4 regions of the Microtetraspora sp. AC03309 genome follow, and region 3 is predicted to be linked to each of the others. Evidence: predicted binding sites of a transcription regulator. Region 3 holds the regulator's gene; each other region holds the start of a gene.

Region 1 (7,763 bases), on a different contig from region 3:
CCGCCGAACGTGCCGTCAGCCCCAGAATCCCTCGCCCCACCGGCCCCGGAACCCCTCGCGCCACCGGCGCCGAGCCCTCTCGCCCCACCAGCGCCGGAACCCCTCGCCCCGCCGGCGCCGAAGCCACGAGCACGGCCCCTGACGGAGCCACCGGCATCGCCAACGCCATGGGATGGATCGGCGGAGTGCTCAGGGCCCCACGGACCGGAGTTCCAGTCGGCCGGGTTGAGCTCCCCCGTCGGCCCGGAGTTCCCGCTCCCACGGACCGCCTCATCCGCAGGACCGGAGCCCCGGCCCCGCCGCCTCAGGTCGCTTGCTGGATCGGAGCGTCGACCCGGCAGGTCCGACTCGCCCGCAGGAGCGGAATCCCGGCCCTGCCACCCCGCAACGCTCGAACAGCCTGGGTCCTCGTCCCCCGGGCCCGGCTCAGCGGAGGGGCCGGGGAACTCGTCACGCCTCATGGCTGCGCTCAGACGTCACCGGGCTTGGGCGTGGACGCCTTGGACCCGCGCCCTCCGGACGGAGCGGCCGCGGCCGGCACGGGGGCGGGAGCAGGAGCCTCCGCGGCGGCGTCCAGGCGCGGCCCGACACCGAGCTTCTCCTTGATCTTCTTCTCGATCTCGTTGGCGATGTCGGGGTTGTTCTTCAGGAAGTTGCGGGCGTTCTCCTTGCCCTGGCCGAGCTGATCGCCCTCATACGTGTACCAGGCGCCGGCCTTGCGCACGAACCCGTGCTCGACCCCCATGTCGATGAGGCCGCCCTCGCGGGAGATGCCGATGCCGTACAGGATGTCGAAGTCCGCCTGGCGGAAGGGGGGCGCCATCTTGTTCTTGACGACCTTCACCCGGGTGCGGTTGCCGACCGGCTCGGTGCCGTCCTTGAGGGTCTCGATCCGGCGGACGTCCAGCCGGACCGACGCGTAGAACTTCAGCGCCTTACCACCCGTGGTGGTCTCCGGCGAGCCGAACATGACGCCGATCTTCTCGCGGAGCTGGTTGATGAAGATGGCGGTGGTGCGGGTCTGGTTGAGGGCACCGGCGACCTTGCGGAGGGCCTGGGACATCAGGCGCGCCTGGAGGCCGACGTGGCTGTCGCCCATCTCACCCTCGATCTCGGCCTTGGGCACCAGGGCGGCCACCGAGTCGATGACGATGATGTCGACCGCGCCGGAGCGGATCAGCATGTCGGCGATCTCGAGGGCCTGCTCACCGGTGTCCGGCTGGGAGACGAGCAGCGCGTCGACGTCGACGCCGAGCTTCTTCGCGTACTCCGGGTCGAGGGCGTGCTCGGCGTCGATGAAGGCGGCGATGCCGCCGGCCCGCTGCGCGTTGGCCACGGCGTGCAGCGCGACGGTCGTCTTACCGCTGGACTCCGGCCCGTAGACCTCGACGATGCGGCCGCGCGGGAAGCCGCCGATGCCGAGAGCGACGTCGAGGGCGATCGCGCCGGTGGGGATCACTTCGACCGGGGCACGCGCGTCGTCGCCGAGGCGCATGACGGAGCCCTTGCCGAACTGCCGCTCGATCTGTGCGAGGGCGGTCTCAAGGGCCTTCTCGCGGTCGTTGATTGCCATTGGGTGCCCCCTGGAGGGTCGTGGTCTGTTCGGTCACCGGAAAGCTACGGGGTGCCACCGACAATTTCCGGAGTTCCGGAAGCCGTCCTCGGAAACCGGCACCGGACGCCCCGGGAAACCCGGAAGGCGCCTGCGGCTGCCCACCCGACGCGGCACACCCCTGCGGCGGCCGTTCAAATATAGCCGAACGACTGTTCGATCACATCGGGAACCGTGCGGCGCGTCGCTCCCTCTTCCGGCGCGGTCCACGATCTACGGCAGGCTCCGACCGGGCGAGCGGCGGGCGCCGAACCGGGCGAGAGGGATCCACCACCCCAACCGCGAAGTCACATTCCCGGGCATTCCGGCGCCGCTGTTGCCTGGCCGGTGACCTGCGGCGATCCTGGAGGAAAGCCGGTTCTTCCCCAAGGCGGCGATGTGACGAGCACCAGCACCTACGGACCGCAACGCCGTACGCACCTGGAGACACTCGCCGGGCAACTCCCTGAACGTGGAATCGTCGGCCGCATGCTGGGCGGTGACGACCCCGTTCTCTGGGTGTGGCATCCGCGCACCGGACATCAGACGATCGTCTTCGCCACACCGACGATCGACGGCTGGATGTTCCTGTGGTCTCCGGACGGCCAGGAGAGCGCCGAGGACCCGGCAAGGACCGCCGACGCCGTGACGAAGCTGCTCTCCCGCACCGGCTGAACGCCGCTCTCACGGCAGTCCCTGAGCGACTTCTCCGGACCGCCGCCGGACGAGCTCTCCACGCTGAGCTCGCCCAGCGGTTCTCCCAGCCGTCCCAGCCGTCTCCCGCCCGGAAGACGGCCGGGCTTCTTCCTCCCGGCGGGCCACATGGCCAGCCGTCTCGGCCGCTCGCCCTGCCGGCCGTACCGGATCTAGAGCCCCTGGTCCGGGCCGAACACCTCATAGTGGATGCGCTCGGCCGGGACGCCCCGGTCGAGCAGCCGCGCACGCACCTCGCGCATGAACGGAACCGGCCCGCACAAATAGGCGCGCGTGCCGTCGAGGACCTCGACGCCGGCCAGATCCACCAGACCCGTGCGCTCGGCGGGCCAGCCCTCCTCCGGCTCCTCGTACCAGACGTGCGTGACGGCCTGCGGGATCTTCTCGGTGAGCAGTTCGAGCTCGCCGCGGAAGGGGTGGCTGCGCGGGGTGCGGTCGCCGTGCACCACGGTCACCGGCCGCGTGGTCGCGCGCGCGGCGAGGTGGGCCAGCATGCTGATGATCGGGGTCGCGCCGACGCCCGCCGAGGCGAGCAGGATCGGGCAGTCCCCCTCGTCAAGCATGACGTCGCCGAAGGGCGCGCTCACACGGAGGACGTCTCCCTCGCGGACGTTGGCGTGCAGCCAGGTCGACACCTCGCCTTCCGGGTTGTCCGCGACCCGCTTCACCGAGATCCAGTAGTCGGATCCGCCCGGCGCACAGGACAGGCTGTACTGCCGGATCTGCCGGGCTCCGTCCGGGAGTTCCACCTGGACGGAGACGTACTGGCCCGGCCGGAAGGACGGCGTCGGGCCGCGGTCGGCGGGCCGAAGCATGAAGGTGGCGACGTCGGCGGTCTCCTCGACCCGGCCGACCACCCGCCAGGGGCGCCACACGTCACCGTCCGCGACGCCCGAATCGGCGTACAGCCGCGCCTCCAGCGCGATCAGCGCGCCGGCCATCAGCCAGTAGACCTCGTCCCACGCCGCCGCCACCTCCGGGGTGACCGCGTCTCCGAGGACCTCGGCGATCGCGGCGAACAGGTGGCGGTGCACGATGCCGTACTGCTCCGCGGTGATCCCGAGCGAGGCGTGCTTGTGCGCGATGCGCGCGAGCAACTGGTCGGGCCGGGTGTCCGGGTGCTCCAGCAGCGCGACGGCGAACGTGGCGATGGAGCCGGCGAGGGCTCGCCCCTGCGACCCGTTGGCCTGGTTGCCCCTGTTGAAGAGGTCACGGAGCAGCTCAGGGTGGGCGTCGAACATCTTGCGGTAGAAGATCGGCGTGATCTCCCCGATCGCCCCTCCGACCGCGGGCAGGGTGGCGCGGACGACGGCCGCGGACTTCTCTGAAAGCATGACCACTCCTAAATCTGATTGTCAGATACCAATTTCGGGCACGCGGCACCCACCGATGGCGTGCGACATCGACAGGGTTACGCGGGTGGGGAGGTGAGCAGTTGGAGAAGCATCGGCCTGGACGAATCGCCGACCAGATCTCGTACGGTCAGCGGGTCCAGCGAGGCGTAGAACGCCTCCTGCGCCTGACGCAGGGCCCCGCGCAGGCGGCACGCTCCACGCAGAGGACACGGCGGCTGGTCCTCACAGCCGACCACGTCGTCCGATCCCTCCAGTTGACGCACCAGCCAGCCGACGGAGGCGTTCCGACCGGCCGCGGTGATCTCCAGACCCCCTCCCCTCCCCCGGCGGGTCGAAAGGATGCCGAGGTGCTGGAGCCGGCTGACCACCTTGGCGACGTGGGTGTACGGCGCGGCGACGGAACCGGCCACCTCCCTCGAGGTGGGCAGCTCCTCCGCCCCGTCTATCACCGCCAGGCGCATGGTCACCCGGAGCGCGAGGTCGGTGAACTTCGTCAACCGCACGACATAAAGGTATCAAAGTGGCATTTCGGAGTCGTATTTGGGGCTCCGTGAAGCGTCCCTCCACACAGGATGCGGGGCGCTCCGGGCGTACGGCCTGCTAGCGCAGGCGGGAATCCACGTCGACGACCGTGCAGACGGCGTGCCAGACACGCTTGGCCGCCACGCCGTCGGCCAGGGCCTGCTCGACGGTCCGGCCGCCGAGATCGGCGATGACATAATCCTTCGCCCACGATTCGGCGTACACCTCGCCGAAGTGGCGGTGCATACGGCTCCAGAAATCCGTCAGGCGCATTCCCCAAGTATGGTCCCGCCCCGGAGGTGCCTCAAATGACGCGGGAGCCGTACATCTCCCCGAGCGGGTCGGCGAGCAGTTCGAGCCGGGCGCCGTCGGGATCGCGGAAGTAGATCGACGCGCCGCTCTCGACCTGGTACGGCACGCCCTCGGCCTCCAGCTTGCTCCGCAGCCGCTCCCAGGTGGCGGGCTCGACCGAGATGGCGATGTGATGCACCCCGCCGAGAACCTCCTGGTACGGCCCGAGATCGAGGCCGGGCAGATCGAAGAACGCCAGCAGGTTCCCGTTGCCGATGTCGAAGAAGAAGTGGTTGGACCCCTTGTAGTCGCGGTTCTCGAAGATCTCGGTGAGCGGGAACTCAAGGAGCTCCTGGTAGAACCGGATGGTGCGCTCGGGATCCGACGAGAGCAACGCGAAGTGGTGGAGACCTCTGGCGCTGCTCGGCGGACGGTTCTCGCGCAGGTAGCGCTCCCTGATCCGGGAGCGCTCCCGCTCGATGGCCTCGTAATCGATGTCCATAACCGTATGCTTGTCCTCTTTCCCGGATAATCAACGCTTCCCGGGCGATCGGGACTCGCGACACGGCTCTGTCTCCGGATGGTCAGCCGGTCACGGGGACCACAATCTCCGGGGCGACGCCCAGCGTTCTCGCTCCGACCTCAGCGTGTCGTACCACTCCGCCAGGCCGCGGTCGCCAGCCGGATCCCACACCCGCGCCCCGGTCCTTCTCGTACGCGTCCGAGCGCCCCACTTCGGGCTCGGGACCTTCGTCGTGCCGTCCTCGCTCATTTCGCGCTCCCTTCGTTCGGTCACGCGTCCAGGCTCCATGGGGCGACTTGCTCGCGGCTTGGTCCTCACATGGCCACAGCGAAGATCATGTCCGTTTCTGTCGGTCGGCGGATGCATGATGGCGAGGTGAGCGTGCTCGACTACTTCAGCCAGGTGACCAGGGAGTGGTTCACCGGTGCCTTCGCCGCCCCCACCGCCGCGCAGGAGGGCGCCTGGTCGTCGATCGCGCGTGGCGACAACACCCTGGTCGTCGCTCCCACCGGATCGGGAAAGACGCTCGCGGCCTTCCTGTGGTCGCTCGACCGCCTCGCCGCCGCACAGATCGGGACGCGGACGGCGACGATCCAACCCGGCGCCGCGCCCGACACCGCGCCCGACACCGCGCCCGACACCGCGCCCGACACCGGGGCCCGTGCCGCCGGTGGGTCCCGGGGAAAGGGACCCAAGCGGCTGTGCCGGGTGGTGTACGTGTCGCCGCTCAAGGCCCTCGCCGTGGACGTCGAGCGGAACCTGCGGGCGCCGCTCACCGGGATCAGGCAGACGGCCCACAGGCTGGGCGTTCCCGCGCCGGAGATCTCCGTGGCGATCCGGTCGGGCGACACCTCGGCCGAGGATCGCCGCCGGTTCGCGGCCCACCCGTCGGACATCCTGATCACCACTCCCGAGTCGCTCTTCCTCATCCTGACCTCACAGGCGCGCGAGGCGCTGCGCGGCGTCGAGACGGTCATCGTCGACGAGGTGCACGCGGTCGCCGCCACCAAGCGGGGCGCCCACCTCGCGCTGACCCTGGAGCGGCTCGACGCGCTGCTGCCCGAGCCGGCGCAGCGCATCGGCCTGTCCGCGACGGTCCGGCCGGTGTCGGAGGTCGCGACCTTCCTGGGCGGTGCCCGTCCCGCCACGGTGGTGCAACCGCCGTCGGACAAGGTCATCGAGGTCGACGTCGTCGTCCCCGTGGAGGACATGACGGAGCTGGCGCCTCCTCCGCCCGGGATAGACGGCGAGCCGGCCGAGCACCGGCGCAGCATCTGGCCCCACGTGGAGGAGCACCTGCTCGACCTGATCGAGGCGCACCGGTCCACGATCATCTTCGCCAATTCGCGCCGCCTGTCCGAGCGGCTCTGCACCCGGCTGAACGAACTCGCGGACGAACGCGCGTCCGCCGACCCGCCGGAGACATGGGCGGAGACACGGGCGGCGACGACGGCGCCGACCGCGACGGCACCACCAGGTGATCGCCCGCGCGGCTCAGTGGGCACTCCCGCCGAGATGATGGCGCAGGCCGGGGCGTCCCGTGGCGCGCCCGCGGAGATCGTCCGGGCACACCACGGCTCGGTGTCCAAGGAGGAGCGATCCCAGATCGAGGAGGCGCTGAAGTCGGGGCGGCTCCCCGCCGTGGTCGCCACCTCCAGCCTCGAGCTGGGCATCGACATGGGCTCGGTCGATCTCGTCGCGTGTGTGGAGGCGCCGCCGAGTGTGGCCAGCGGGCTGCAGCGCATCGGCCGGGCCGGGCACCAGGTCGGCGCCGTGTCCCGAGGGGTGATCTTCCCGAAATATCGCGGCGACCTCGTCCAGACCGCCGTCGTCGCCGAGCGCATGCGGAGCGGCCAGATCGAGGAGCTGCGCTACCCGCGCAACCCCCTCGACGTGCTGGCCCAGCACATCGTCGCGATGACCGCGCTCGACGAGTGGACGGTCGACTCGCTGGAGACCCTCGTGAGGAGGGCCGCGCCGTACGCCACGCTGCCGCGCAGCGCGCTGGAGGCGACGCTCGACATGCTCGCCGGGCGATACCCGAGCGAGGAGTTCGCCGAGTTGCGGCCACGCATCGTGTGGGACCGGGTGACCGGCACCCTGCGGGGCCGTCCGGGCGCGCAGCGGCTGGCCGTGACCAACGGCGGCACGATCCCCGACCGGGGCCTCTTCGGCGTGTTCCTCGTCGGCGAGCGGGCCTCCCGGGTCGGCGAGCTGGACGAGGAGATGGTCTACGAGTCACGCGTGGGCGACGTTTTCGTGCTCGGCGCGACGTCGTGGCGGATCGAGGACATCACCGCCGACCGGGTGCTCGTCTCCCCCGCTCCGGGCCAGCCGGGCAAGCTGCCGTTCTGGCACGGCGACGCCCCCGGCCGCCCGGCGGAGCTCGGCCGCGCCATCGGGGCGTTCATCCGGGAGCTGTCCGGCACGGGGCTCTCGTCCGAGCCCGGCCGTACGTCCGGGAAAGACCGGCCGTCCGGGAAGGACCAGCCGTCCGGGAAGGAGCGTCCGTCCAGGAAGGAGCGTCCGTCCGGGAAGGACCGGTCCTCACCGCAGGACGCGGCCGCCGTGGTCCGCATCCGTGACGCCGGGCTGGACGAGTTCGCCACCGGCAACCTGCTGGCCTACCTCGGCGAGCAGCGCGCCGCGACCGGCTACGTGCCGGACGACCGCACCCTGCTCGTCGAGCGCTTCCACGACGAGCTCGGCGACTGGCGGGTGGTGATCCACTCACCGTACGGCGCGCGCGTGCACGCCCCGTGGGCGC
Region 2 (7,763 bases), on a different contig from region 3:
GGGCGAGCAGGCCCTGCCGTACGAGGAACGGCTCGGCCACGACCTCCACGGTCTCCGGCTCCTCCCCCACCGCCACCGCCAGCGTGGACAGCCCCACCGGACCACCGCCGAACTTGCGCAGCAGCGCCCCCAGGACCGCGCGGTCGAGCCGGTCGAGCCCCTCGGCGTCCACCTCGTAGAGGTTGAGAGCCGCGGCCGCGATCTCCCGTGTGATCACCCCTTCGGCCCGGACGTCGGAGAAGTCGCGGACCCGCCGGAGCAGCCGGTTCGCGATGCGGGGCGTGCCGCGCGAGCGGCGGGCGATCTCGTGCGCGCCCTCACCGGGCAGCTCGACGGACAGCAGCCGCGCCGACCGGTGCAGGACCTGCTCCAGCTCGGCCGCCTCGTAGAAGTCCATGTGGGCGGTGAACCCGAAACGGTCGCGCAGCGGCGCGGGGAGCAGGCCCGCCCGCGTGGTCGCCCCGACCAGCGTGAACGGCGCGATGTCCAGCGGGATGGAGGTGGCGCCCGGGCCCTTGCCGACGACGATGTCGACCCGGAAGTCCTCCATCGCGAGGTAGAGCATCTCCTCGGCGGGCCGGGCCATCCGGTGGATCTCGTCGATGAAGAGGACCTCGCCCTCGGCCAGCGTCGAGAGGATCGCGGCCAGATCGCCGGCCCGCTCCAGAGCCGGACCCGAGGTCATCCGGAGCGGCGCGCCCAGCTCGGCCGCGATGATCATGGCGAGCGTCGTCTTGCCCAGGCCGGGGCCGCCGCTCATCAGCACATGGTCCGGCGGGCGGTTGCGGCGCAGGGCGCTCTCCAGCACCAGCGAGAGCTGCTCCCTCACCCGCCCTTGGCCGATGAACTCCTCCAGCCGCCGGGGCCGCAGCGCCGCCTCGATCGCGTGCTCGTCGCCCTCGGCGTCGGGCGACACCAGGTCTCGCTCCATGCTCACGACGGTCTCCCCGGGATCGGCGGGCGCGCTGAAAGTTTCACCGGACGGCTCACCGGACGCTCAGCGCGCGCAGGGCCGACTTGAGCAGCGCGGCGACCTGGGGCGCCCGGCCGGCGGACACTTCGGCGTCCGCCTCGGGGGCCACGGCGGCGACGGCCTCGTCGGCGTCCCTGGTGGAGTAGCCGAGGCCGACCAGGCCGGAATGGACCTGATCGCGCCAGGCGGGAACCGGAGCCCCGCCGCCCAACGCGGCGTTGACCGCCTCGTCGGGCGTGCCCAGCTTGCCCTTGAGTTCGAGCACGATGCGCTGGGCGCCCTTCTGGCCGATGCCGGGCACCATGGTCAGCGCCTTGATGTCGGCACTGGCGACGGCCACCCGCAGCGCGCTCGGCGTGTGCACGGCCAGCATGGCGAGCGCGATGCGCGGCCCGACGCCGCTGGCGGTCTGGAGCATCTCGAACACGGTGCGCTCGTCGTCGGAGGCGAAGCCGTACAGGGTGAGCGACTCCTCGCGGACGACCAGCGCGGTCGCGAGCCTGCCGGGCTCACCCACCCGCAGGCCGGCCAGCGTGCCCGGGGTGCAGTGGACCAGGATGCCCACCCCGCCCACCTCGATCACGGCGGCGTCCGGCCCGATGCCGGTCACCCGGCCCGCCACGGATGCGATCACTGCGCGCTCCCTCCCCCATCGGCCCGCCCGGCCTCGCGGTCCCCAGTCCTACCAGAGGATGCCGACATCCGATGCGCCCCGCTCATCGGCCGGCTCCGGGGTGACGGTAACCGGGCTGCAGCGCGATGTTCGCCCCCGGACCGCCTCTCTTGGCGAGGGCCTGCGCCTGGGCCAGGGCCAGCCGGTTCTGCACGCCCCCGCGCCAGACGTGGCAGATGGCGAGGGCCAGCGCGTCGGCGGCGTCGGCCGGCTTGGGCATGGCGTCCAGCCTCAGCAGCCGGGTGACCATGGTGCCGACCTGCTTCTTGTCGGCGTTGCCGTTCCCGGTGATGGCGGCCTTCACCTCGCTCGGCGTGTGCAGCGCGACCGGCAGGCCCCGGCGCGCGGCGCAGGTGATGGCGACCGCGGACGCCTGTGCGGTGCCCATCACGGTGCGCACGTTGTGCTGGGCGAAGACGCGTTCCACGGCCACCGCGTCCGGCCGGATCTCGTCGAGCCAGCGCTCGATCCCGGCCTCGATGGCGACCAGCCGTGAGCCGATGTCGTCATCGGCGGGCGTGCGGACCACCCCGACGGCGACCATGCGAAGCGCGGCGCCGGGACGGCCCTCGACCGCTCCGATGCCGCATCGGGTCAGCCCCGGATCGACTCCCATCACCCTCAGCTCGGGCAATCGCACCGGCACGCCTCCCCCGGATCCGTTCTTCGCCGAACACGTGTTCGGCGAAGAACTCTACTCCGGGCGGGGGCGCTAGATCGCCGGTAACGCGGAATCAGAAGTAGTCGATCATGTACGCCGCGCAACGGAAGGCCGAGTCGAGCGCCTCGTCGTCCTCGGCGGAGCCGCCCGTGACCAGGCCGGTACGGCGCAGCGTGGCCGTGGGGACGCCGGCGAACAGCGCGGACAGGCCGCCGACCGTGAAGGTGGGCCCCCTCTCCGCTCCCCCATCCGCGACGGCGGTGGCGGTGCCCGATCCCGCGGAGACCTCCAGCCGCCAGGAGCCGGAGTTCGACGGGCGTTGCGCGTCCTCGACGTGGACGACGGCGTCCAGCGAGACTCCCGCCGGGAAGCCGCGCCGGGCGACGGCGGCGGGGAGGTCGATCAGGCGGAACATCCAGCGCGTCTGCCTGATCTCGTCCTGCGACCGCTCGCGGATCAGCCAGAGCAGGGGGTCCTGCGGCTCTATGCACGCCGTGACCGACTTGGCGATCGAGGAGGCCGTGCCGACCAGCGACCACAGGGCCCGCGTCGTCGCCTCGGACCCGGCCACGCAGCCGTCGACCTCGATGTCCTTGCCGCTCCACCGGTAGATCACGAAACCGTCGTCGGCGATGTAGCAGAAGTCGTCATCGTCGGCCAGCCACAGGCGCCACGTGCGCTCGTCGTAGCAGAGCGGGCCGGACGCGCGGGTGGAGGCGTAGACCCGCCCCATCGTCGCGATGAGCTCGGGCGCGTCGTCCGGGCCCATCCGGCGCAGCTTGACGTCGGCGCCGCCCGTGCCCAGCGCGCGCAGCGTCTCGGTGGGGAGGGTCGCCCGGTTCAGGCCGCCCGCGTGCTCCCAGCCCATGCCGCGATAGAGCGGCGTGGTGGCCGGATAGAGGGCGGAGACGACGTGACCGAGCTCGGCCGCCCGGTCGATGGTCGCCCGCATGATGAGGCGGCCCACACCGCGGCCCCGGTCCTCCGGAGAGACCGTGACGCCCGCGACGCCAGCCATCGACATCGGCCGGCCGTGCCACCACTGGGTGTAGGCGTTGATCCGCGCGGTCGCGACCAGTCGGGAGCCGTCGAAGGCGCCGATGTAGCGCCCCTCCGGCAGAAGCGGCGCCACCATCTGGCGCCAGGTCTCGGCGTCTCCGCCGGAGAGGGGGCCGAAGGCGCGCTTGCGGTTATCGAGTACCGCGTCGAGATCGTCGGCGGTCAGGTCACGGATGTCCATGATCGGCCAAACTATGCCGGTAGGCGGCCCGCCGCCAACCGGTTTTCCGTGCCGCCCGTGCCGTACCCGTCCTGGTCACGCGATGACCGGGGCGACGGCGCGGGCGGCGGACCGGCGGGAGGCGCCTACGCCTCCAGCCTCTCCATGATCTCGTCGGAGACGTCGAAGTTCGCCCAGACGTTCTGCACGTCGTCGCTGTCCTCGAGCGCGTCGATGAGGCGGAAGACCTTGCGCGCGCCCTCCTCGTCGAGCGGGATGTTCATGCTGGGCAGGAAGCTCGCCTCGGCGGACTCGTAGTCGATCCCCGCGTCCTGGAGCGCCGTGCGCACCGGGATCAGGTTCGTCGCCTCGGACACGACCTCGAACGCCTCTCCGAGGTCGTTGACCTCCTCGGCGCCCGCGTCGAGGACGGCCATCAGCACGTCGTCCTCGGAGAGGTCGCCGGCCCTCGGCACCAGGACGACGCCCTTGCGGTTGAACATGTACGACACCGAGCCGGGGTCGGCCAGCGAGCCGCCGTTGCGGGTCAGCGCGACGCGGACCTCGGACGCCGCCCGGTTGCGGTTGTCGGTGAGGCACTCGATCAGCACGGCCACGCCGCCGGGGGCATAGCCCTCGTACATGATGGTCTGCCAGTCGGCGCCGCCGGCCTCCAGGCCGCCGCCGCGCTTGCGCGCCCGCTCGATGTTGTCGATGGGCACGGAGTTCTTCCGCGCCTTGGTGATCGCGTCATACAGCGTCGGGTTACCGTCCGGGTCGGGGCCGCCGGTCCGGGCCGCGACCTCGATGTTCTTGATGAGCTTGGCGAACAGCTTGCCGCGCTTGGAGTCGAGCGCGGCCTTCTTGTGCTTCGTCGTCGCCCATTTGGAGTGGCCGGACATCGCCTAGAACTCCCTCACCATTTCGACAAAATACGAGTGCACCCGCGCGTCACCCGTCAACTCCGGGTGGAAGGACGTCGCGAGCAGAGGTCCCTGTCGGACCGCGACGATCCTACCCCCGGGCTCCGCCCTGCCCAGCACCTCCACGTCGGGTCCGATCGACTCGACCCACGGCGCGCGGATGAAGACGGCCCGGACGCGGCCCTTGGCCGCGAAGTCGAGATCGGCCTCGAAGGAGTCGACCTGGCGGCCGAAGGCGTTGCGGCGCACGACCATGTCGATGCCGCCCAGCGTCTCCTGGCCGTCGACGCCCCCCTCGATCCGGTCGGCCAGCATGATCATCCCCGCGCAGGAGCCGTACGTGGGCAGGCCGTCCTTGATCCGTAGCCGGAGCGGTTCGAGCAGGTCGAACGCGGTCGCGAGCTTCCACATCGTGGTCGACTCGCCGCCGGGGAGCACCAGCGCGTCGACCGCGTCCAGTTCGCTCCTGCGGCGTACGGCCATCGCCCTGGCGCCCGCGGCCTCGATGGCGCGGGCGTGCTCGCGCACGTCGCCCTGGAGGGCGAGCACGCCGATCAGCGGCGCAGTCGTCACGATCATCCTTTCGTCAGCGGTGGTCCCAGCGTAGAACCAAGGCGCAGAACGCCCCAAACCGCACGTTTTATGCCTGTGCGGGCGACGCGTCCTGGAAGGTGTGATCGACGTCGACGTGGTCCAGGGTGGCCAGGTGGTGCCGCCGGGCGTACAGGATCGCGATGCCGACGAGGCAGCAGGCCGCGCCCACGTAGTACGGCACGGCGTCCCCGAACTCCTCGCCCAGCTTGGTCACGATGTACGGCGCGAGCGCGCCGCCCATCCAGCGGACGAAGTTGTATCCGGCCGAGGCGACGGGACGCGGCGCGTCGGACACCTCCATCGCGGCCTCGGTGAAGATCGTGTTGTTGAACCCGATGGGAATGCCGCACAGGATGACGAAGACGACCGTCCCGGCCTGCCCGGAGAGCGCGATGCCCACCTGGAGGACGGCCAGCAGCCCGAGGGAGAGGAAGAGCACCCGGACCGACCCGAGGCGGCGCTGCAGCCAGGGAGCCCCGAAGACGGAGGCCAGCGCGACGCACACGCCCCAGCCGAAGAACACCGCGCCGATGCCGTACGCCGACATGCCGAGGATGAACGGCGTGAACGCCAGCACGGTGAAGAACGCGAAGTTGTAGAAGAGCGCGGTGAAGGCGGTGGTGGACAGGCCGCCGTGGGCGAGGGCGCGGATCGGATCGCCCAGCCGGGTCCGCACGGCGGGCTTCGGCGTCGCCGCGAGCATGGTCACGATCAGGACGAAGCCGACGGCCATCAGCGTCGCGGTGCCGAAGAAGGGCGCCCGCCAGTTCCAGTCGCCCAGGAGCGCCCCGACCAGCGGGCCGAGGGAGATGCCGAGGCCGAGGGCCGCCTCGTACAGGATGATGGCCTTCTCGGCGCCGCCGCTGGCCGCGCCGACGATCACCGCCAGCGCCGTGGCCACGAACAGCGCGTTGCCGAGGCCCCAGCCGGCGCGGAAGCCGACGAGCTGCCCGACCGTTCCGGACGTCCCGGCCAGGGCGGCGAAGACGATGACGAGCGCGAGACCGAGCAACAGGGTCCGCTTGCCGCCGATCCTGCTGGAGACCCAGCCGGTGACCAGCATCGCGACCGCGGTGACCAGGAAGTAGCTGGTGAACAGCAGCGACACCTGGCTCGGCGTGGCGTGCAGGCCCTGCGCGATCGACGGGAGGATGGGATCGACGAGCCCGATCCCCATGAAGGCCACCACCGCGGCGAACGCCGTGGCCCAGACCGATACGGGCTGACGGAGGATCCCGCCGTTCTGCTGTGACACCGTGGGCTCCTTCAGCTCCGGCCGAGCTTGGCGAGGGCGGGCAGTGCGACGTCGATGGCGGCGCGCTCCTCCAGGGTGAGCGTGCTCAGCTGACGGGTGAGGTAGGCGATCCTGGACTGCCGGACGGCGTACAGGCGGGTGCGCCCCTCGTCGGTGAGTTCGACGGTGCGGACCCGCGCGTCGGCGGGATCGGCCGCGCGCGCCACCAGTCCGGCCTCCTCCAGCCGGTTGATCTGCACCGTCATCGTGGGGAGTTGCACCGCGTGCTCCTCGGCCAGCTCGGTCATCCGCCGGCCGCCGCCCTCCAGGGAGCCGAGCACGGAGTACTGCTGGGTGGTGATCGGCTGGCCCGCCGTCGTGCGGCGCAGTAGGAGCACCAGGTGGCGCAGCTCCCGGGACAGGCTCTCCGCCAGCCCCCGCGTGTCATCCGTCGTCATACTTAGCCATACTAACTTAGCCTGTCTAAGTATTTGCCCGGCGGGGTCCCCGGAAGAGGCGGAAGGACCCCTGAGACGCGGAGACGGCGGCCCCGTGATCGGGACCGCCGTCGCGCTCAGCCGCGTAGCGGCGTGATCACCAGCCGCGCTCGGCCAGCCGGTGCGGGACCGGGATGTCGTCGACGTTGATGCCGACCATCGCCTCGCCGAGACCGCGCGAGACCTTGGCGACCACGTCGGGGTCGTCGTAGAAGGTGGTGGCCTTGACGATGGCGGCGGCGCGCTTGGCCGGGTCACCGGACTTGAAGATGCCGGAGCCGACGAAGACGCCCTCGGCGCCGAGCTGCATCATCATCGCGGCGTCGGCCGGGGTGGCGATGCCGCCCGCGGTGAACAGCACGACCGGCAGCTTTCCGGCCTTGGCGACCTCGGCGACCAGTTCGTACGGCGCCTGCAGTTCCTTGGCGGCGACGTACAGCTCGTCCTCGGGGAGCGAGGTGAGCCGCCGGATCTCGGCGCGGATGGTGCGCATGTGGGTGACGGCGTTGGAGACGTCGCCGGTGCCGGCCTCACCCTTGGAGCGGATCATCGCGGCGCCCTCGGTGATGCGGCGCAGCGCCTCGCCCAGGTTGGTGGCACCGCAGACGTAGGGAACGGTGAAGCGCCACTTGTCGATGTGGTTGGCGTAGTCGGCCGGGGTCAGCACCTCGGACTCGTCGATGTAGTCGACGCCAAGCGCCTGAAGCACCTGCGCCTCGACGAAGTGGCCGATGCGGGCCTTGGCCATGACCGGAATGGAGACGGCGCCGATGATGCCCTCGATCATGTCGGGGTCGCTCATCCGGGAAACCCCACCCTGGGCGCGGATGTCGGCGGGCACCCGCTCCAGCGCCATGACCGCGACCGCGCCGGCGTCCTCGGCGATCTTGGCCTGCTCGGGCGTGACGACGTCCATGATGACGCCGCCCTTGAGCATCTCGGCCATGCCGCGCTTCACACGGGCGGTGCCGACGGCGGCGGTCTCGTTG
Region 3 (7,763 bases):
GTACTGGTCGTGGAACCCGAACTCCGGCGACACGGGCGGCATCCTCAAGGACGACTGGACCACAGTGGACCAGGCCAAGCAGAGCATCCTGCAGCCGTATCTGATCCCGCCGGTGGGCGGCACGTCCTCCCCGTCCCCGTCGGCGTCGCCTTCGGCATCGCCGTCCGCCTCGCCTTCGGCATCACCCTCCGCGTCCCCGTCCGCCTCGCCTTCGGCATCACCCTCCGCGTCCCCGTCCGCCTCGCCTTCCGCGTCCCCGTACGCGGGCAAGGCGTGTACGGCGACCTACACGGTGACCAACTCGTGGGCGGGCGGCTTCCAGGGCGAGGTCGCCGTCAAGAACACCGGCACGACGGCGACGTCGGGCTGGACCGTGACGTGGACCTTCCCCAACGGACAGACGATCAGCCAGCTCTGGAACGGCACACTGTCCGCCAGCGGATCCGCGGTCACGGTGACCAACCTGAGCTGGAACGGCGGCCTGGCGGTGAACGCCTCGACGACGTTCGGCTTCCAGGCGTCCTGGTCCGGGACCAACGGAACCCCGGCCTCGGTCACCTGCGCCGCCGCCTGAGCCGTACCCGGTCCGGCTGGTAGCACCGCCTGACCCGAGCCGCCGCCCGATCCGCACCGGGCGGCGGCTCCGTCAGGACAGCGGCCCAGAAGACCGGATCGGAAGACCGGTTCGGGGACAGCGGCTCAGGACGGAGGCTCAGGACAACGCCCAGAAAACCGGCTCAGGACAGCGGCTCAGGACAGCGGCTCAGGACAGCGCGGTGGAGATCCGGGTCAGGATCTCTTCCAGGATCGGCTCCGAGGTACCGAAGTTGATCCGCGCGTAACCCTCGCCGCCCGGCCCGAACAACGGGCCGGGATTGAGCCTGACCCGCGCCTCCCGCTCCAGATAGGCGGCGGGGTCCTCATCCAGGAAGCCGAGGTCGAGCCACCCCAGGTAGGTGGCCTGGGGGATCCGGTAGCCCACTCGGGACGGCAGCCGCTCGGCGATGAGCCGGCGGTTGCGGTCCAGGATGGCGAGGACCTCGGCCAGCCAGGCGTCGCCGTGCCGCCAGGCGGCCACGGTCGCCTCCACGCCGAGCAGGTTGGGCGCGCCGTAGATGTGTGCGGGCTGCCGGTTCACCGCGTCGCGTACGGCCGGTGCGCCGAGATGCGCGACGGAGCAGCGGATGCCGCCCATGTTGAACGCCTTCGTCGCGGAGGTGAGCGTGACCGTGCGGGCGGGCAACAGCGTGCCGAACGGGATGTGTGACTGCGGCCCGTACGTCAGGTCGGCGTGGATCTCGTCGGAGAGGACCAGGGTGTCGTGCCGTTCGGCGTACTCGGCGAGCGCGCCCAACTCCTCGGAGGTGAACACCCGGCCGGTGGGGTTGTGCGGGTTGACCAGCAGCAGCACGGCGGCCGGCTCGTCCGGCACCTCGAACCGCCAGCCGTCGCCGTCCGGCAGCATCGGGATGGACAGCAGCCGCCGTCCCATCTCGGCGATGGTGCCCAGGAACGGGTGGTAGGCCGGAGTGTGCAGGGCGACGGTGTCACCCGGCCGGGTCGTCAGGTGCAGCAACACCTGGAGGGCCTGGTTGACGTCGCTGTAGGACCGGACGTGGCCGGGATCGGGGCGGAAGCCGTACCGGGTCTCCATACGCTCGGCGAACGCCTCGGCGAGGGGACCGACGGAGGGCTCGTCCAGCCACGAGGGATAGCCGAGGTCGGTCTCGGCGCGGCGCGCCACCGCCTCGCGCACCGCCTGCGGCACGGGGAAGTCCATGTCGGCGACCCAGGAGGGGATCACGCCGGGCGAGGTCTGCGACCACTTGAGCCCGTCGCGGAGGGAGGCGGCCTCCAGGCTGAGCTGGTCAAGGTTGCGCGTCACAGAGCAAGCCTATTTGCGGCAATCACCCTGATTGCTCCGTGACCGCTCCGCGGTGACAGAGGTCACCGCGGAGCGACGCAGGATGCGCGGTCCGGATGGTCGGCCCGCTCGGCGGGCCGGGGACCTAGAGCTTGCGCAGGACCGCGGTGACCTTGCCCAGGACGGTCGCCTCGTCGCCAGGGATCGGCTCGTAGTTGGCGTTGTGCGGCACCAGCCACACATGCCCGTCCTTGCGCTTGAAGGTCTTCACCGTGGCCTCGCCGTCGATCATGGCGGCCACGACGTCGCCGTTGTCGGCGACCGGCTGCTGGCGCACCACGACCCAGTCGCCGTCGGCGATGGCGGCGTCGATCATCGAGTCACCGCTGACCTGGAGGAGGAACAGCGTTCCCTCACCGACCAGCTGCTTCGGCAACGCGAAGACGTCCTCGATGCTCTGCTCGGCCAGGATCGGGCCTCCGGCGGCGATGCGGCCGACCAGCGGCACGTACGCGGCGGTCGGGCGGCTGAAGCCGGGCTCCACCTCCGCGGCGTCCGGGTCGACCCACAGCACCGGCTCGCCGGGCAAGCGGACCTCGAGCGCCCGGGGGCGGTGCGGGTCGCGGCGCAGGTACCCCTTACGCTGCAACGCCGTGAGCTGATGCGACACGCTGGAGGTGCTGGTCAGCTGGACCGCCTCACCGATCTCGCGCATCGAGGGCGGATATCCGCGCTGCTGCACGGAGTCGCGGATGACCTCGAGGATCTTGCGCTGCCTGGGGGTGAGACCAAGGGAGTCACGCCTGCGCACCGCAAGGTCGCTGACACTCTCTTCCTGCCCGCTCACCAAACCACCTCCCAATCCGTGTTCTTCATGTCGCACAGAGCGACGGTACCTCGATCAAAGATCATCATCAAACAATTGTTCGATTCGATGTGAATACCGCCACCTGTGTGGATGTAGCAACATCGTACGGGAGTTCGATCGACATCGTGTTCGATATTGCCGAGATTTCGCCGATCTTCTTGTAATGTGCCCGCGCGATGCCATCGGGGCCTGCGACACGCCCGGGGTTCAGGTGATTCCCCAGGTTGAACAGCGACTTCGCCCGAGCCTTCGCGGCCGACTTGCGTTCAAGGTCGGGCACTTCTACGGTTGGACCACAACATCTAGTAGTTACAGCGATGTACTTCACCACAGCTTGTGTTTCCGTGACCGCTTCACGACGATTTCGTGAGGTGGGCGCAAGCGTTTCCAGGGAGGCGATGACGTGCACTGCCCGTTTTGTCGTCACCCGGACACGCGGGTCGTCGACAGCCGCTCTACCGAGGACGGGGCCGCGATTCGCCGCCGGCGAACCTGCTCGGAATGCGGGCGCAGGTTCACCACCCAGGAAACCGTTCTGCTCATGGTCAGCAAGCGCAGCGGAGTGACCGAGCCGTTCTCGCGTGACAAGGTCGTCGCCGGTGTGCGGCGGGCCTGCCAGGGACGCCCGGTCGGCGAGGATTCGCTCGCCCAGCTCGGGCAGCTCGTGGAGGAGAGCATCAGGGCCACCGGATGCGCCGAGATCGCCTCGCACGAGGTGGGCCTGGCCATCCTGGGGCCGCTGCGCGAGCTGGACGAGGTCGCCTACCTGCGCTTCGCCTCCGTCTATCGGGGGTTCGAGACGCTGGCCGACTTCGAGGCCGAGATCGAGCAGCTCAGAGCCACGCGCACCGCCGTCCAGCAGTAGCGGCGGGAGTTGGCGGGACGGCCGACGCGGACGCCCGTCACGCACGGTGGTTAAACAGACACGTGATCGGATGCGAGGGGCTCCACCGGGCCCCGGGAGGGGGAATTCATGACAGAGATCGTGAACGGCACCGAGACGGGCACCGGGGGACGGGGTGGCAAGCGGCCGGCGCGTAAGGGGCTCAAGATGAAGCGCGTCTTCACCACCCCGGGGGTCCACCCGTACGACGCGGTGACCTGGGAGCGCCGCGACGTCGTCATGACGAACTGGCGCGACGGCTCGATCAACTTCGAGCAGCGCGGAGTGGAGTTCCCCGAGTTCTGGTCGGTCAACGCCGCCAACATCGTCACCAGCAAGTACTTCCGCGGCGCCGTCGGCACGCCCCAGCGCGAGTCGAGCCTGCGGCAGCTCGTCGACCGGGTCGTGGACGTCTACACCAGGACCGGGATCGAGAACGGCTACTTCGCCGGCGACGAGGACGCCGAGATCTTCGACCACGAACTCAAGCACGCCCTGATCAACCAGGTCTTCAGCTTCAACTCGCCGGTGTGGTTCAACGTGGGGACGGCCTCGCCGCAGCAGGTGAGCGCGTGCTTCATCCTGGCCGTGGACGACCAGATGGAGTCCATCCTTGAGTGGTACAAGGAAGAGGGCGTCATCTTCAAGGGTGGTTCCGGTTCGGGGATCAACCTCTCCCGCATCCGCTCCAGCAAGGAACTGCTCTCCAGCGGCGGCACGGCCAGCGGCCCGGTGTCGTTCATGCGCGGCGCCGACGCCTCCGCGGGCACGATCAAGTCCGGCGGCGCGACCCGCCGGGCGGCCAAGATGGTCGTCCTGGACGTCGATCACCCCGACATCGAGGAGTTCATCGACACCAAGGCGCGCGAGGAGGACAAGATCCGCGCGCTCCGCGACGCCGGGTTCGACATGGACCTCGGCGGCAAGGACATCGTGTCCGTCCAGTACCAGAACGCCAACAACTCCGTCCGGGTCTCCGACGAGTTCATGCGCGCCGTCGAGAGCAACGGCGACTTCGGCCTGCGCGCCCGGCTGACCGGCGAGATCATCGAGAAGGTCGACGCGAAGTCGCTGTTCCGCAGGATGGCCAAGGCCGCCTGGGAGTGCGCCGACCCCGGCGTGCAGTACGACGACACGATCAACGACTGGCACACCTGCCCGGAGACCGGGCGGATCACCGCGAGCAACCCCTGCTCGGAGTACCTCCACCTGGACAACTCCTCCTGCAACCTCGCGTCGATCAACCTGCTGAAGTTCCTGCGCGACGACGACACGTTCGACGTGGAGAACTTCGTCAAGCTGACCGAGCTGATCATCACCGCGATGGACATCTCGATCACCTTCGCCGACTTCCCGACCGAGAAGATCGGCGAGACCACCCGGGCCTATCGCCAGCTCGGCATCGGCTACGCCAACCTCGGCGCCCTGCTGATGGCCACCGGCCACGCCTACGACTCCGAGGGCGGCCGCGCGATCGCCGGCGCCATCACCTCGCTGATGACCGGCGCCTCCTACCGCCGCTCGGCGGAGCTCGCCGCGATCGTCGGGCCGTACGACGGGTACGCGCGCAACGCCGAGGCGCACAAGCGCGTCATGCGCAAGCACGCGCACGCCAACGACGACATGCGCACGGTCGACGACATGGACCGGGTCATCCACGCCGAGGCCACCCGGCAGTGGCAGGAGTGCCTCCGGCTGGGTGAGAAGAACGGCTACCGCAACGCCCAGGCGTCGTTGCTCGCGCCCACCGGCACCATCGGCCTGATGATGGACTGCGACACCACCGGCATCGAGCCCGACCTCGCGCTGGTCAAGTTCAAGAAGCTGGTCGGCGGCGGTTCCATGCAGATCGTCAACCAGACGATCCCGAGGGCGCTGCGGCAGCTCGGCTACCAGGAGGAGCAGGTCGAGGCGATCGTCGATTACATCGCCGAGCACGGCCACGTGGTCGACGCCCCCGTCCTGCGGCCCGAGCACTACGAGGTGTTCGACTGCGCCATGGGCGAGCGGGCCATCGCACCGATGGGCCACGTCCGCATGATGGCGGCGACCCAGCCGTTCCTGTCCGGCGCGATCTCCAAGACCGTCAACCTGCCCGAGTCGGCCACCGTGGACGACATCGAGCAGGTCTACCTGGAGGGCTGGAAGCTCGGGCTGAAGGCCCTGGCCGTCTACCGCGACAACTGCAAGGTCGGCCAGCCGCTCTCGGCCGCCAAGAAGACCACCGAGAAGACCACCGAGGAGATCACCGAGGCGGCCGCCGAGCAGGCGCCCCAGGTCCAGGTCATCGAGGTGCCGCGGCCGACCCGCCGCCGGATGCCCAACCAGCGGCCGAGCCTGACCACCCGCTTCACCGTGGGTGGGGCGAAGGGCTACATGACCGCGTCGTCCTACCCCGACGACGGTCTCGGCGAGGTCTTCCTCAAGATGTCCAAGCAGGGTTCGACCCTCGCGGGCGTCATGGACGCCTTCTCCGTCGCCATCTCGATCGGCCTGCAGTACGGCGTGCCGCTGGACACCTACGTCCAGAAGTTCGTCAACATGCGCTTCGAGCCGGCCGGCATGACCGACGACCCGGACGTCCGGATGGCCCAGTCGGTGATGGACTATATCTTCCGGCGGCTGGCGCTCGACTACCTGCCGTTCGAGGACCGCGCGGCCCTCGGCATCTTCTCGGCCGCCGAGCGCGCCGCGCAGGCGCGCGGTGAGGACCCGGCGGCGCTCCAGGACGTCGTGGACACGGCGGCGCTCGCCCAGTCCGCGCCGATCGAGGAGAAGCGCGCGGAGGTGGCACTGCCCACGCCCAGGCGTTCCTCGGTGGACTCCCTGGAGAGCCACCAGGGCCGTACGGCCGACGCGCCGCTGTGCATGACGTGCGGCACGAAGATGCGCCCGGCGGGTAGCTGCTACGTCTGCGAGGGCTGCGGCAGCACCAGCGGCTGCAGCTGATATCGGGCGGTTGCGGCGCTGACGCAACACTCGACCTGACCGGCGACGGGCATCGTTGCAGGTGACGAGGGGGATCCGGAGATGTTCCGGGTCCCCCTCGACTTGTTTCCGCACGTCGGTGGCAGGACGACGATGTCACCTCAACGGTGTTGCGTTGGATGAGAAGGAGGTTCTTGTGGCTCAAGCAGCCGGCCTGCCCGGTGCGGCCATCTCAGATGGCATGTCCGGCCGACCCCGAAGGCCAACGAATCCTGCCTCCTGCCAGCCCGCCTGAGCTGAGCATCGACCCGCACCAGCAAACGCCGAAACCCCACCCTCAACGCGGTCGACGGGTGTCGTCAAGGATCGATCGCGGGTGCCGGTGAAATATCGGCACCCGCGTCGTGATCGGCCACGAGGGTTCAAGCGGAGAAGCGGATGATCTTTTGTGGGGACACGCGGACGATCAGCCGGACCTCGTCGGGCTCGGCCGGCGGCGGATCCTCACCGAGGTACTTGTGGGAGAGCTCGCGCGGTAGTTCATGGGCTTCGTCCATGATCAGTTCGGCGGTGCCGCGGATCTCTACGGATTCGTACGGATTCTCGCCGTCGAAGATCGAGATACTGATCCGAGGGTCCTTGGTGAGGTTTCGTGCCTTCTTCCGGCCCGTGGTGGTGGAGAACAGGACCGTATCGCCGTCTCGCTTGACCCATACCACCGAAGACTGAGGTGCGCCGTCGGGCATCACTGTCGCGATCGTGGCGAAGTTCTTGCCGTCCAGGATTTTGCGGACGGTCTCGTCGAAGCTCGTTTGCGTCATCTGAATCTTCCTTCTTCGTCGTAGGGCGTCAGGGCTGGGACGGTTGAGCACGTCGGGGAAGCCGCAGCGGAAGGCCGCCGAACGCGATCACGTAGACGATCCGGGTCGCGTCGGTCGGGGAGGAATCCAGGTCCTGCCGGATGGCGGGCAGGGCCACGGTCACGATGTCGTCGTCGAGGATGACCGTCAGCACCCGGAGTGGAGGACGGCGAGAGCGAGCCGACGGGGTGGGTGAGATCCCGGATGGGATTCGGAGGTTCTCCTGTGTGGGTCGAACACACGAGGGACTGTAGCAGATAGTCTTGTTATGGATGATCTCTTATGGATCTATGCTTCCTCCGTGGGCTGGTCGACGGGCCCGGCTTACCGTGCCGCAGTACGCCGCGATGTATGCGCTCT
Region 4 (7,763 bases), on a different contig from region 3:
CGCCGCGCAGCGCCTCGACCGCGTAGTCAGCGGTGGCCGGGTCGCCCGGCCCGTTGGAGAAGAACACGCCGTCCGGCTCGATGGCGAGGATGTCCTCCGCCGTCGCGGTCGCCGGCAGAACGTGCACCTCGCATCCCCGCTCGGCCATCCGCTCCGGGGTCATCGCCTTGATGCCGAGATCGACCGCCGCCACCGTGAAACGCCGCTCGCCCGTGGCCTTCACGACGTACGGCTCGCCGGTCGAGACCTCCTTGGCGAGGTCGGCGCCCTCCATCCCGGGCGAGCGCCGTACCCGCTCGACGAGTTCCTCGACGTCGGCTCGCGCCGGGTCCGCGCCGGTGCCCGCCAGAGCCGTGCCGGAGAAGATCCCGGCGCGCATCGCGCCGCGCTCGCGCAGGTGGCGGGTCAGCGCGCGGGTGCCGGGCATAGCGATGCCGACCACGCCCTGCTCGCTCAGGTAGTCGTCCAGGCTCTTGGTGGACCGCCAGTTGGACCGGATCCGGGACGGCTCGCGGACGACGTAGCCGGCCACCCACACCTTGCCGGACTCCGGGTCCTCGTCGTTGACGCCCGTGTTGCCGATGTGCGGCGCGGTCATCGCGACGATCTGCCGGTGGTAGGACGGGTCGGTCAGCGTCTCCTGGTACCCCGTCATCCCGGTGTTGAAGACCATCTCGCCGAAGGTCTCGCCGACGGCCCCGAAGGCCGTCCCCTCGAAGACCCTGCCGTCTTCCAGCACGAGCAACGCCGTGTTCACGGTCCCGCTCTCCTCACTCATCGTCACACCAGCTTCCCTTCGAGAACGGTCGGGCGGCCGCGCAGCAACGTGGCCACGACCCGGCCAGGAAGCGTCATGCCCTCGTACGGCGTGTTGCGGCTCTTGGAGGCCATCGCCGCCGGATCCACCGCCGTGCGGACCGAGGGATCGTAAAGCGTGATGTTCGCGGTCGCGCCCGCCTCCAGGGGGTTGCCGTGCCCGCTCAGCCTGCCGATCCTGGCCGGCCGGTAGGACATGCGGTCGGCGACGCCGGCCCAGTCGAGCAGGCCGGTCTCGACCATGGCCTCCTGGACCACCGAGAGCGCGGTCTCCAGACCGATCATGCCCATGGCCGCCGCGGCCCACTCGGTCTCCTTGTCCTCGACCGGGTGCGGGGCGTGGTCGGTGGCGACGCAGTCGATCGTCCCGTCGGCGAGCGCCTCGCGCAGCGCCATGACGTCCTCGTTCGTGCGCAGCGGCGGGTTCACCTTGTAGATCGGGTTGTACGGCCCGACGGGGGAACGCTCCACGCACGAGTCGGTGAGCAGCAGGTGGTGCGGCGTCACCTCGGCGGTGACGTCCCAGCCCTTCGACTTCGCCCAGCGGATGATCTCGACGGAGCCCGCCGTGGAGACGTGGCACACGTGCAGCCGGGAGCCGACGTGGGCGGCCAGCAGGCAGTCCCGGGAGATGATCGCCTCCTCGGCGACCGCCGGCCACCCCGTCAGGCCGAGCCTGCCGGAGACCTCGCCCTCGTTGATCTGGGCGCCCTCCGTGAGGCGCGGCTCCTGGGCGTGCTGGGCGACGACGCCGTCGAACGCCTTGACGTACTCCAGCGCCCGGCGCATCAGCACGGCGTCGGAGACGCACTTGCCGTCGTCGGAGAAGACCCGGACCCTGGCGGCGGAGTCGGCCATGGCGCCGAGCTCGGCGAGCTGCCTGCCCTCGAGGCCCGACGTCACGGCGCCGACCGGCTGGACGTCGCAGTGGCCGTATTCCTGGCCGAGCCGCCAGACCTGCTCGACCACACCGGCGGTGTCGGCCACCGGCGAGGTGTTGGCCATGGCGTGGACGGCGGTGTACCCGCCGCGCGCGGCGGCCTGGGTGCCGGTCTCGACGGTCTCGGCGTCCTCGCGGCCGGGCTCGCGCAGGTGCGTGTGCAGGTCGACCAGGCCGGGCAGCGCGATCAGGCCGGTCGCGTCGATCGTGTCGGCGTTGCCCGCCTTGCCGGCGGCCGGACCGATCTCGGCGATCACGCCGTCCCTGACGAGGATGTCGCGCGGCTCCCCGCCGAGTACGCGGGCGTTCTTGATGAGGATGGTGCTCACAGGTCTCCCCCGATCGCGGGCTCGGACCCGCTCAGCAGCAGATAGAGAACGGCCATGCGGACGGTCACGCCGTTCGCCACCTGCTCCACGATCGTCGAGCGGGGCGAGTCGGCGACCTCGGCGGAGATCTCCATGCCGCGGTTCATCGGTCCGGGGTGCATGACGATCGCGTCGTCGTGCAGGCGGGCGAAGCGCTCCCGGTCGAGGCCGTAGCGGCGGCTGTACTCCCGCGCGGAGGGGAAGTAGGCCGCGTTCATCCGCTCCAGCTGCACGCGGAGCATCATCACGACGTCCGACTTCGGCAGGACCGCGTCGATGTCGTACGAGATCTGGCAGGGCCAGGTGTCGACAGACACGGGCAGCAGGGTCGGCGGGGCGACCAGGGTCACCTCGGCGCCGAGGGAGTGCAGGAGCAGGACGTTGGAGCGGGCGACCCGGCTGTGCAGGACGTCGCCCACGATGGCGACCTTGAGCCCGTCGATCCTGCCCATCCTGCGGCGCATGCTGAACGCGTCGAGCAGCGCCTGGGTGGGGTGCTCGTGGGTGCCGTCGCCCGCGTTCACCACGCTGCCGCGGACCCAGTTGGCCAGCCGGTGCGGCGCGCCGGAGGCGCCGTGCCTGATGACGACCGCGTCGGCGCCCATGGCCTCGAGCGTCAGCGCGGTGTCCTTGAGCGACTCGCCCTTGGACACGCTCGACCCCTTGGCCGAGAAGTTGATGACGTCGGCGGACAGCCGCTTGGCCGCGGCCTCGAACGAGATGCGGGTGCGAGTGGAGTCCTCATAGAAGAGGTTGACCACCGTGCGGCCGCGCAGCGTCGGCAGCTTCTTGATGGAGCGCTCGGAGACCCGGGCCAGTTCCTCGGCGGTGTCGAGGACGAGCAGGGCGTCGTCGCGGGTCAGGTCGCCCGCGGAGATGAGGTGCCGCTTCATCGTGCTCACCGCTCCCCGTTCGCTTCGCCGGCCGCGGCCGCGGGCCGGTCGTCTCCCTTGATGAGCAGCACGGCGTCCCGCCCGTCGATCTCCTCGAGATAGACCTTGACCTTCTCGCTCTTGGAGGTCGGCAGGTTCTTGCCGACGTAGTCGGCCCGGATGGGCAGCTCCCGGTGGCCGCGGTCGACCAGGGTGGCGAGTTGGACGGCGCGCGGCCGGCCCACGTCGTTGAGCGCGTCGAGCGCCGCGCGCACGGTCCTGCCGGAGAAGAGCACGTCGTCGACGAGGACGACCGTCCTGCCGTCCACACCCTCCGGAGGAAGGTCCGTACGGCCGAGCGGGCGGGCGGGCCGCAGCCGGAGGTCGTCGCGGTACATCGTGATGTCGATGGCGCCGACGGGCACCTTCACGCCCTCGAACTGGGAGATGCGCTCCGCGATCCGGAGCGCCAGCGTGGCGCCGCGGGTCGGGATGCCGAGAAGCACGACTCTTTCCGCACCCTTGGTGCGTTCGAGGATCTCGTGCGCGATCCGGGTCAGCGCCCGGTGGATGTCGGGGCCCTCAAGGACCGCACGAGCCTGATTTCGGGCATCGGACATGGAGATATCACCACCTTTCCCGCCTCACAGGACGGGTCTTAAAAGGGTGTCTGGCCGCTTCACACTACCAGCACGGCCTCGGAGCGCCCGGACGGGTCACCCCTCCTGCCAGCGGCGATGCCCGTACAGACGGCCGCGTTCGCTCTGGGCGTCACTCCCGGAAAAGCCGAGGCAGGCTCGGATGGGGGGATTGAGGGGAGAGCACTGTTTGGAGCTCTTTTTTCCAATCAGCTTGACCTTTGACAGTGGCGGCTTTACCGTCACTGTCCGTAACCACAACACACGACCTTCCTGGGTAAAACCCGACGCAGTGGTCACCGAAGGTGCCTGGTCCAGGTGCGCGCCCCGGTGTTCTGCGCATACGGGACAAGGAAGCAGAATCAAGTGAGAACAGACATAGAGAGCCGGGGGCCACACAATGCCGTCTGACTACGCCAAGTCGCTCGGCGCGCGACTGCGCGCGATCCGCACCCAGCAGGGCCTGTCCCTGCACGGGGTCGAAGAGAAGTCCCGTGGCCGGTGGAAGGCCGTCGTGGTCGGCTCCTATGAGCGTGGCGACCGCGCGGTGACCGTGCAGAAGCTGGCCGAGCTTGCCGAATTCTACGGTGTTCCGGTGTCGGAGCTGCTCCCCGGCGGGGCCGCTCCCAGCCCGCTGGCCCCCGCGCCGAAGCTTGTCATCGACCTGGAGCGGCTCTCGCAGCTCCCGAAGGACAAGGCCGGCCCGCTCGCCAGGTATGCCGCGACCATCCAGAGCCAGCGTGGTGACTACAACGGCAAGGTGCTGTCGATCCGCCAGGAGGACCTGCGCTCGCTTGCGGTCATCTATGACAAGTCGCCGGTCGAGTTGACCGAGGAGTTCATCAGCTGGGGCGTTCTCGACGCGGAGGCCCGCCGGGCCGTGGAGTCCTTCTGACGCTCCGCGCCCTCATCGAGCGCCGCCATTGAACGTCTTCGTCAAGCACTGAACACACATGACCGAATCGGGGCTCCGAGCTGCCCGGCCCGGCCGCCCGCAGCCCCGATTCGCACACGTCACCCACCACGCGCCCCCGCGCTCCGCGCCGTGCGAACCTGTCCCGCCGTCGGACGTGCGAACCTGTCCCGCCGTCGGACGTGCGAACCTATCCCGCCATCGGAAGAGCCGACTGGCCGGGCACCCCGAGGATGGCCTCGACCTCGCCGACGAACCTGTCCGCCTCGGCGATGAGCTCCTCGGCGTCTCGCTGACTGACCACGCGGGTCATCCCCGCCTCGGCCGCCGCGCGTTTCGTGGCGCTCACCGCGAAGAAGGCGGCCCACTCGGCCAGCTTGGGCTCGGCCTCGGGCAGCAACTCCCAGGCGCTCCGCAGCCGGCGGCGCCGCCCGTCCATCGGCCTCGGGCGCGCGGCGAGCACGGCCGCCGCCGCACGCAGCGCCGCGAGATGAGCCGACACATACCTGTCCGCCGGGGTGGGGCCGCCAAGGGCGTCCGCCAGGCAGGAACGGGCGTCCGCGAGATGCGCCAGAGCGGCCTGCGGGACCTTGGGCCCGCTCCTGCGGTCATCGACCTGTCCAGTCACGCCCGCCTCCTCGAGTCGTGGCCTCCGGCGTTGCTCGCCGGCGAGATCACCCTTGCAAACCGCACCGACAATTTGTCACGGCGGCCGGACGAGGAGCTTCCCCTCTCCCCGTCCGGCCCACGCCGTGGACCGCACCGCGCTCGTCTCCGCCGACGACGAAGGCACGGCATCCAACGGGATGAATGCGAGCCGCGAGTCTCACACTCACTGCATCGAACATAAATTCGACCAGGTTCGCTGTCAAGGACCATAGCGAACAAGGGTTCGATTGATCATGTGACGACCGCCCTGGTCAACGACCTCCGGAAGCACCGGAAGCCCTGCGGGGAAGGGACTCGCCGTCTCCGGCCGACCCCGAAGGTGATCGCCTGTTCCGCCGGCGCGCCGCGATCTGTGACCGTTCCCGGAACGGTCCACGCCGACGTACGGAACGTCCGCAGGTCGCGCGCTGCGGGCATCCGGACCCGGCACCGTTCCGCGGCGGCCGCGCCGTCCCGGGCATGGCGCAGGCCCGGAGCATGTCACCCCGGGCATGGCACGGGCCCGGGGCATGTCGCCCCGGGCCCGTCAGCGATCAGTCCGGACGCTGCGTGGTGTGAATCGGTCCGCGATCGGTGCGCGATCAGCCCAGATCAGCATGAATCAGCATGAATCAGCATGAATCAGGCTGAACCGGCGTGGATCGGTGCGCGATCGGCGCGGGTGGACGCGGTGTGAAGGTGTGGACTCGCTGTGGACTCACTGTGGACTCAGCGTGCGAACTTGCCGCGCACGTGCACGGGAACGCCGGTGCCGAGCATGCCGGGCAGGATCTCCGCCACGTTCATCGGCAGCCGCACGCAACCGTGGGACGCCGGATAGAGCGGCACGGACAGCGCACCATGGAAGGCGATGCCGCCGTTGAAGAAGATCGGGTTGTACAGCTGCCCCAGGTAGGACCGGTGCCAGCCGCTCCGGCGCCAGGTCGTCTTGTAGTCTCCCGTCGGCGTCCTGGCACTGCCGGTGAACTTCGTCCGCTTGCCGTTCCACATGGCGTACTCGGTGTAGGGGATCCCGCTTCCGGATGAGATGTGCGAGATGAGCTTCACCTCGCCCCCGGAGTACAGCACCATGATCTGCTGGGTCAGGTTGACCTCGGCCCGGTCCGGCTTGCCACCCGGCACCAGGACCTTGGGCGCCTTCGGGTTCTCCAGTGCCCGCCAGGTGCGGCTCGCCACCGTGCTCGTCGGCTTGATGCCCTGGACCTTCTGGAAGGCCCAGACCGCGGCCTGGGTGGTCCCGCCGTACTTGCCGTCGAGCGCGCCGGGCACGTAACCGAGTTCCTTCAGCCGGACCTGCAGCGCCTTGACCTCGGTCCCCTTGGATCCGGGCTTGAGCGTACGGCCCGGCGCGGCGAACGACGAGAACGCGGCGGAAGCGGCGCGGATCCCCGAGCCGGCCGTGGCCGCACTCGCCGGCGTCACCCTCACGGGCGCCGTGACCCTCACCGGCGCGGCGGCGGCCACCGGCCGCACCCGCGCGGTGTCGCCCGGCTGCACCTGCTCGGCCCCCGCCGTTCCGCAGCCCGCGAGCGTCACGACCCCCACCGTGACCAGCGTCGCGGCGGCCAGCCACCGTCGTGCCCCCATTGGGATCAACCCTTTCAGTTCTCGCACTTCTCTCAGTTTTGGATCAAAGGACATTAACCCACGGATCAAGCGTCCGGGGTACTTGCCTTGGGGCCGTAATGCGTGGCCCACGGCCTGTCCACCTGATTAGAGTTGCCGGATGCCAGAAAAGTTGCATCCGAGCGTGGTCCGTGTGACAGAGGTCCTGCGCTCCCATGACGTCGAAGGTGATGTCGTGGTTTTTCCCGAATCCGTGCCGACGGCCGCCGCGGCGGCGGCCCAACTCGGCTGCGAGGTCGGAGCGATCGCCAACAGCCTGATCTTCGACGCGGACGGGGCACCTCTCCTCGTGCTCACCAGCGGCGCCCACCGCGTGAACACCGACCTGATCGCCGGGCTTGTCGGCGCGGCGAAGGTGCGGCGGGCCACGCCGGAGTTCGTACGCGAGCACACCGGGCAGGCGATCGGAGGCGTCGCGCCCGTGGGTCACCCCGCGCCGGTGCGCACGCTGGTGGACACGTGGCTGGGCAAGCACGGCGTCGTCTGGGCGGCGGCCGGGCACCCGCACGCGGTCTTCCCCACATCGTTCGATGAGCTGATCAAGATGACCGGCGGCACCCCCGCAGAAGTGGAATGACCCGTCGCGATCCCGGCCACGGACCGCCCGTCGAGGGTCGCGCGAGGGCCGGGATCCACGAACTCCCACAAACTCCCATGAATCCCACAGATCTCCCCTCCGAGATACCCGTAGATCCCCGCAGATCTCCGCATAAAAGCCCGTATGTCCCGGTGACTTCCTGTAAGTCCTGGTAGCTCCCCGGGTCGGTGATCGTGGTTCGCGTGTGTGGCACGGCCGGTGCCCCGTGATGGACGACTTTGCTAGTGTGCGGAAAGTGATCGAATTGCGACGCGTCGGACCCGACGAGTTCATCGCGGCACTCGACACGGTGCTCGCCATCTACACGGCTGCCATGCGTCCGC

Evidence for each region. The regulator LexA, encoded in region 3, represses DNA repair genes until DNA is damaged. The targets are predictions, from matches to a motif close to TCGAACANNTGTTCGA.
Region 1: recA (recombinase RecA) is a predicted target of LexA. The motif match lies at 1,757-1,772, and genes of this name have one in related genera.
Region 2: ruvC (crossover junction endodeoxyribonuclease RuvC) is a predicted target of LexA. The motif match lies at 2,316-2,331, and genes of this name have one in related genera.
Region 4: IMZ11_RS22025 (SAV_6107 family HEPN domain-containing protein) is a predicted target of LexA. The motif match lies at 5,428-5,443, and genes of this name have one in related genera.

Annotation. Positions count from the first base shown of each region.
Region 1 covers NZ_JADDIL010000007.1:93,561-101,323, reverse strand. Annotated here, with positions in the region: gene recX (recombination regulator RecX) at 1-461, opposite strand, end outside; gene recA (recombinase RecA) at 470-1,573, opposite strand; gene IMZ11_RS05860 (hypothetical protein) at 1,991-2,266, shown strand; gene IMZ11_RS05855 (globin domain-containing protein) at 2,458-3,639, opposite strand; gene IMZ11_RS05850 (Rrf2 family transcriptional regulator) at 3,717-4,163, opposite strand; gene IMZ11_RS05845 (DUF3046 domain-containing protein) at 4,261-4,455, opposite strand; gene IMZ11_RS05840 (VOC family protein) at 4,487-4,975, opposite strand; gene IMZ11_RS05835 (ATP-dependent helicase) at 5,357-7,763, shown strand, end outside.
Region 2 covers NZ_JADDIL010000053.1:19,260-27,022, forward strand. Annotated here, with positions in the region: gene ruvB (Holliday junction branch migration DNA helicase RuvB) at 1-931, opposite strand, end outside; gene ruvA (Holliday junction branch migration protein RuvA) at 987-1,607, opposite strand; gene ruvC (crossover junction endodeoxyribonuclease RuvC) at 1,690-2,271, opposite strand; gene eis (enhanced intracellular survival protein Eis) at 2,381-3,547, opposite strand; gene IMZ11_RS27500 (YebC/PmpR family DNA-binding transcriptional regulator) at 3,673-4,428, opposite strand; gene pdxT (pyridoxal 5'-phosphate synthase glutaminase subunit PdxT) at 4,432-5,022, opposite strand; gene IMZ11_RS27510 (MFS transporter) at 5,090-6,298, opposite strand; gene IMZ11_RS27515 (MarR family winged helix-turn-helix transcriptional regulator) at 6,310-6,735, opposite strand; gene pdxS (pyridoxal 5'-phosphate synthase lyase subunit PdxS) at 6,872-7,763, opposite strand, start outside.
Region 3 covers NZ_JADDIL010000032.1:73,581-81,343, forward strand. Annotated here, with positions in the region: partial or broken gene IMZ11_RS46745 (glycoside hydrolase family 5 protein) at 1-13, shown strand, start outside; partial or broken gene IMZ11_RS46750 (hypothetical protein) at 1-201, opposite strand, end outside; gene IMZ11_RS46755 (cellulose binding domain-containing protein) at 113-574, shown strand; gene IMZ11_RS20345 (MalY/PatB family protein) at 764-1,885, opposite strand; gene lexA (transcriptional repressor LexA) at 2,010-2,711, opposite strand; gene IMZ11_RS20355 (hypothetical protein) at 2,779-3,141, opposite strand; gene nrdR (transcriptional regulator NrdR) at 3,136-3,597, shown strand; gene IMZ11_RS20365 (vitamin B12-dependent ribonucleotide reductase) at 3,706-6,564, shown strand; gene IMZ11_RS20370 (PPOX class F420-dependent oxidoreductase) at 6,966-7,364, opposite strand; gene IMZ11_RS20375 (hypothetical protein) at 7,393-7,557, opposite strand.
Region 4 covers NZ_JADDIL010000036.1:61,296-69,058, reverse strand. Annotated here, with positions in the region: gene carA (glutamine-hydrolyzing carbamoyl-phosphate synthase small subunit) at 1-778, opposite strand, end outside; gene IMZ11_RS22045 (dihydroorotase) at 781-2,085, opposite strand; gene IMZ11_RS22040 (aspartate carbamoyltransferase catalytic subunit) at 2,082-3,017, opposite strand; gene pyrR (bifunctional pyr operon transcriptional regulator/uracil phosphoribosyltransferase PyrR) at 3,023-3,616, opposite strand; gene IMZ11_RS22030 (transcriptional regulator) at 4,035-4,529, shown strand; gene IMZ11_RS22025 (SAV_6107 family HEPN domain-containing protein) at 4,738-5,175, opposite strand; gene IMZ11_RS22020 (L,D-transpeptidase family protein) at 5,925-6,803, opposite strand; gene IMZ11_RS22015 (YbaK/EbsC family protein) at 6,943-7,419, shown strand; gene IMZ11_RS22010 (GNAT family N-acetyltransferase) at 7,676-7,763, shown strand, end outside.